Regions from separate parts of the Colwellia meonggei genome, predicted to be linked through region 1. Evidence: predicted binding sites of a transcription regulator. Region 1 holds the regulator's gene; the other holds the start of a gene.
What was found. Region 1 encodes sigma-54, which starts transcription at its own class of promoters, with help from an activator protein. Its sites were predicted from a motif close to GTTGGCACGNNNNTNGNNT; they were not measured.
Positions count from the first base shown of each region.

Region 2: AC27E9_RS15790 (THxN family PEP-CTERM protein) is a predicted target of sigma-54. The motif match lies at 1,218-1,236, and genes of this name have one in related genera.

Region 1 is NZ_BAAJLZ010000001.1:426,577-429,793, forward strand. Features, by position in the region: gene rapZ (RNase adapter RapZ) at 1-21, opposite strand, end outside; gene ptsN (PTS IIA-like nitrogen regulatory protein PtsN) at 28-480, opposite strand; gene hpf (ribosome hibernation promoting factor) at 514-801, opposite strand; gene AC27E9_RS01975 (RNA polymerase factor sigma-54) at 839-2,347, opposite strand; gene lptB (LPS export ABC transporter ATP-binding protein) at 2,411-3,142, opposite strand; gene lptA (lipopolysaccharide transport periplasmic protein LptA) at 3,143-3,217, opposite strand, start outside.
Region 2 is NZ_BAAJLZ010000007.1:108,923-112,139, forward strand. Features, by position in the region: gene xrt (exosortase) at 1-1,089, shown strand, start outside; gene AC27E9_RS15790 (THxN family PEP-CTERM protein) at 1,289-2,296, shown strand; gene AC27E9_RS15795 (PKD domain-containing protein) at 2,881-3,217, shown strand, end outside.

The DNA of each region.
Region 1 (3,217 bases):
ACTGACAATGATTAATTTCACTGGTAATTAACTCGCTTGTTGGATTAATTCAAAAAGTGCTTGGTTACTTTCACATTTACGAACTTGTTTACAAAACTGTTTGTCGCGAAATATCTCGGCGATGCTTTGTAATGTACATAAATGATTTTGACACTCAGCTTCGGCAACAAATAGCGCAATAAAAATATCGACAGGTCTATGATCTATGGCATCAAAGTTTATCGCTTGTTCTGTAGTAATAACTACCGCAATTGGCTTATCAGCAGTATCTAAACGTCCGTGAGGAATTGCAATTCCGTTACCAATTCCAGTAGAGCCCATTTTTTCACGCTTAACCAAGCTCTCTAACAATTGAAAAGTATCGTGATTAGGCAATTTTTCAGAGGCCAAGCTACTTAAATATTCTAATATGCGTTTTTTACTGGAGCCCGGAGCTGCACATATAGTGCAGTCCGGTGTCAAGATGTCTTGCAACTTCATAATTACTTCAAAAACCTAATGCGAAGGGGGATATTAGTGTTTACTAATTTTGCCTTTATATTTTAATATTTGGCGGTCAAGTTTATCAATCAGTGAATCGATTGAAGCGTACATATCACTATTTTCGGCTTTGGCATGTACTTCACTACCACTTAAATGCACCGTTGATTCGGCAATTTGATTAAGCTTTTCCACCGTTAACACGACATGAACATTATTGATATGATCAAAATGTCGCTCTAGTTTTTCAAATTTTCCATTAACATAATCACGTAATGAATCGGTAACATCGACATGGTGTCCGGTAAGATTAATTTGCATATGCTTCAATCCTCTTTTTCGGGTAAATAAACCAAGCCTACAATAGGCTTTTACGTTGATTCGATGGTGGTATCGAAAGTGACTCGCGATATTTAGCTATGGTACGTCTCGCCACTTTAATACCTTGTTCTGCAAGAATATCTGCCATTTTACTATCGCTCAGTGGCTTGGCCGGTACTTCTGCAGAAACTAACTTTTTAATTAACTCACGAATGGCAGTTGATGAACACTCGCCACCATTCTCAGTACTGACATGGCTAGAAAAGAAATATTTTAATTCGAAAATGCCTCGTGGCGTGTGCATATATTTTTGTGTGGTAACACGCGAAATGGTTGATTCATGCATATCAACAGCTTCAGCAATATCGTTCAATACCATAGGACGCATGGCTTCAGGGCCATGTTCAAAAAATCCTTGTTGGCGTTGAACGATACAATTTGACACTTTTAATAGGGTATCATTACGGCTTTCGAGACTTTTTATAAACCACTTAGCTTCCTGCAGGTTTGAACGAATAAATTGCGAGTCAGTAGATGATTTCATTGAACGTGACATCGCGGCATATTGCTGGTTTACCGAAAGCTTAGGTGCAGTATCAGGATTTAGTTCAACGGTCCAACGACCATTTTTCTTTTCAACTGACACATCAGGTATAACGTATTGCTCTTCACTCTTAATAACGCTATCACCAGGGCGTGGATCAAGTGTCTGAATTAAGCGAATAACTTCACGTAATTGATCTTCTTTTAGGCGTAATTTACGCATTAATTGGCGATAGTCGCGATTACCAAGTAAATCGATATATTTACCTACCGCTAATTTACTTTCCTCTAACCAAGGTGTATCGCTTGAGAACTGGTTTAATTGAATTAGTAAACACTCCGGAATAGAGCGGGCCGCGACACCTACAGGATCAAAAACATTAATACGTTTTAAAACCACTTCAATTTCGTCAAGTTCTACGTCTTCAATGCCAACACTTTCTAAAATTTCTTCAGCTGATACTGTAAGGTAACCAGCTTCATCGACAGCTTCAATAATCGCTGTTGCAATAGCCTGGTCGGTTTCGGTAAACGGTGTAAGCTCCATTTGCCAAAGTAAGTGATCTTGAATTGAGTCTTTAGTTTCGCCTTGGTAAGTATAATCTTCTGAGGCTGGGCCTACTGCGCCGCTGCTAGCACCGGCACTAAAATTATCGTCCCAAGTGGTGTCGTTATTTAATTCTTCTGGGATATCAGTTTTTGCCATACCTTCAGCAGAACTGATTTCATCGATAGTAGGAGTAGAGTCTTCACTGCCATCTGGCGTCGCTACTTCAGTGCTTTCGCCGACACTTGCGGAAAATGCTTCTTCTAAATTATCAGGGGTATTTTCGGTAGTATTAGTTTGGTTTTCATCCATTTCAAGCAGTGGATTACTTTCAAGCGCTTCCTGAATCTCTTGCTGTAGGTCTAATGTCGACAATTGCAACAATTTAATTGCTTGTTGCAATTGCGGGGTCATGGTTAGCTGTTGCCCGATACGGAGCTGCAGAGTAGGACGCATTTAGATTTTCTTTTCCCTGTTACTATTTAACACAATGTTATTTTATTGCTAAAGCTGATTTCACTATAGCGTGAATTGTTCACCTAGGTATACATCTCTTACGTGTTGATTTGCAAGAATTTGATCCGCATCACCTTCTGCAATAAGTTCACCATGGCTAACAATATACGCATGTTCACAAACGTCTAATGTTTCGCGCACGTTATGATCAGTAATTAGAATACCAATACCACGTTCCTTTAAGTGTAGGATAATTTTTTTTATATCACCTACTGAAATTGGATCAACACCTGCAAAAGGTTCATCCAACAAGATAAATTTTGGATCAGCAGCTAATGCTCGCGCAATTTCTACTCGACGACGTTCACCACCTGACAGGCTCATACCTAAATTGTCTTTAATATGACCGATATTGAACTCTTCTAATAAGTGTTCAAGTTTTTCTTCTTTTTCAACATCAGTTAATGATTTTCGCGTTTGTAAAATGGCCATTATGTTGTCGTAGACAGATAATTTCCGAAATATTGATGCTTCTTGTGGTAAGTAGCCAATACCCTTACGAGCACGTTCATGCATTGGCAGCAAAGTTAAATCTTCTTCGTTAAGTACAATAGCTCCGCTATCATTATTGACTAAACCAACAATCATATAGAACGAGGTGGTTTTTCCTGCACCATTAGGACCAAGTAAACCAACAATTTGCCCAGCAGAAACTTTTAAACTGACATTTTTAACAACTTTTCGGCCTTTGTAAGATTTTGCTAAACCGGTTGCTGATAAGGTAGATATTGGCATTTAATTTTGCTGTTCCTTTGATTTTTTCGGTAGTTCAGGCTTACTTTTAGGCTGCAAAACTGTTTCAACAACCGT
Region 2 (3,217 bases), on a different contig from region 1:
GCGGTAATGTTGACTGGCTATTTATTATGGGTTTCGATGAATGCCCAATTTCCAACAGGTTATCGCATTAGTTTTGTATTATTCATTACTGCAGTAACCACAGTCATTTTCAAGCCATCAATCAAATTAGTATTCCCAGCTTTATTCTTAATATTTCTAATACCGGTTTGGGGAGCAGCAACAAACATTCTGCAAAGTATTTCAACATATGCCGTAACGTACCTAATGAATTTAAGTGGCGTACCTATTTTTGTTGAAGGTAATACTATTTCAATCCCCTCGGGGGTTTTTGAAATCGCTGGAGGTTGTAGTGGCTTGCGCTATTTGATTGTGTCTCTTGCAATATCTAGTTTGTTTACCTTTCTCAATATCCGCAAATATAGCCATGCACTCACATTTTTATTTATTGCTGTTGTTGGAGCATTGATAACCAATTGGCTTAGAATAACCGCACTTATTATGATTGGCCACTTTACTGAAATGCAAAGCGACCTTATGCAAGACCATAATAGCTTTGGCTGGTATATTTATATGCCATTTATGATCTGGTTGTTTTATTTTGGTCAACGATTTGTTGCGCCAGCAGATAATGGAAAAAGCCACCATGTAACGACAAGAGTTAATTTTAAAGCTATTTTTGTCGTCATGTTATTTATAACACTTATATCTGCACCATTACGTAATCTATTTACAACACCTGATATTGCTAATAATAATTGCAGCACAGTACTCTTAACACTACCGGTGCCTCAGCTAGCGGCTCCTGCGGCAAGTTGCATTATTACTTCAAACAATGAACATTTGCTCGTAATCGAATATGTTTATGATGGGAGAAGTATCGAAGGCGCTGTTGATAACTACTTGAACAAGTTTACACCACTAGGTTGGCGAGTAGAGAAAGCATATCGCAAAAATGATACTAATATCTTACATATTTCAAAAAATAATCAAAAGTTCAAAGTTATATACTCATTTGCTAGCAACGCAGTAGTAACAAACAATCTGACGACATTGAAAAAATCAAAACTTGTTAACTCTCTTTTAGGACCAAGCGAAACTCGACTAAAATGGTACGCAACACGATTGTAATTCTAACAATCATTTATTGATTTACGGTATCGCAAATTGCAACAACCAGCTGTCAAATAATTTTACAAACAGTTTGAGACTCTCCAACATAGACACCGCAAACACCTGATTAAAAACAACTTTTCAAAAGTGGCACACCATCTGCATTTAATCGGTAAATAACGAATAAAATCTGTATTAATTCTAAGGAAGATGAAGCATGAACACTAAATTGAAATTACTATCAGGTTTGCTTATCGCTGGTCTAGCAAATACAGCGAATGCCAACCTTATTACAAACTGGTCTTATACAAACCAAGCGGGCTTTGAAGCTGGTCATACTGGTACTACAAACACCGCAACAACAAATGATGATGTGGTGGCCAACGGCAATTCAGCTGGTGGTGATGCAAATGATCTTACTGATAATGCAGGTAACATCTTAAATACTGATGGTAACTTTGCAAATGGTGTTGCAGGCGATAACGCTCTTTCAACATCATTAACTTGGGGTACACCAGCAGCTGGTGCAGGTAACCCACAAAGCTCACTAAGCATTGATAGCCCAATTAATGATTCATTAGAAACTGACGGTGCTTGGGGTCAAGGTACAGCAATCACTCATGAAAATTGGGTTATTATTGGTGACTCATTAACTAGTGCATCAGTACTTGACGGTTTAGCGCTAATACCAACTGACTGGGAAGGCAAAGGTGATGACTTAGTTTATGATGCGTTATTAACTGATAGCCAACCATACTTTGCTCCACAATTAGAGTTTGGTATTAACTTCTTCGAAACACCAAATGGCGGTGTGAACTGTCCAAACGGAGAAGCAAACTCACAAGGTGACAATATCAATGGTTGTGGTGATATTTTTGAAATTACAGGTTTAGAAAACCTACCACTAGTCCCTGTTGTTGGCCCTGACTTTATTGAATTTACTGTGCCATTTGTTTTACAAGACATTAATGGCCCTATCCCTGGTTGGAACGATGTTGAATACTTCGTAACAACACGTCTATCTGGTTTAACGACATTACCAGCAAACTATGAATGTTCAAATGGACAGCCAGCATGTTTTGGTTTTGTTACAGTAGAAGAAAGAACAAACGTATTGGATGCACAATTTAGAATCAGTACAGTTCCAGAGCCAACTACAATTGCACTATTTGGTTTAGGTTTACTTGCAACAGGTTTTGCAGGACGCAGAAAACGAAACGTATAATTTGTAAGTTAAAATAAAAGCCGGCAACTGAGCCGGTTTTTTTATTTTTCACATTAAAATTTATTATTAGCGTATCAGTGAAAGCTCTATCTATTTTACTCAAAGGTTATTCGGTTATAAAATTTCGCCCGTAAATTATCGGGTTTAAAACAGATTCAGATAATCTGAGTAAATCTAGTTTAATCATCTGATCTTAAAGATACTTTCCAAGAGTTTCTCATTACATTTTCAATCGTATCTATAACCTCACAATTTCATTCGCTATAGTTACTTTAAATTGTCGGTATCTCATTACTTAATATTTGGCCAAAAAAGTTCTCTAACTGCTATAAAATGCTATATTCATATATTTCCGATCTTGTTAAATCGATATCGTAGTCATACACTGTTTTTCGGGGAAATTTCTTATTTTTCACGACATGGCTAAATAAAGAATTAATGTCGAACGAAGAATGAGCACTTAAACACAATGCTAAACACTCGCAGAAACTATTGTGTATTGGTGAAAATCGTCAATAATTGTTCCAACTGGTGTGCCAATCAACTAAACTTGATTCAAAGTAGATAATCAAATGCAATTACTAATGTTCCGTTCTAATATTAAACACATGGTCGCAATTTTTTTTTTATTTAGCTGCGCTTTATTACAAGGCTGTTCACAAGCATCAAAAACGGATGAAAAATTAGCTCCTACACCACTTTCTCAAATACCAGCCCCTCCTGCATCTACATCTATATCACTAGACAATAACATTGAAGCGTTTGAATTAACTGAAGTAAAAGTACAAGCAAAAATTAATAACCCTGACGGAATTGTAGAGTTTTTCTGGCGGCAAACAGATGCAAGTCAAATAGATATCGATACTCTGCAATCAAAAGAGTTAATTTTCATCGCACCAAGTGTTCCTGAGAATGAAACTA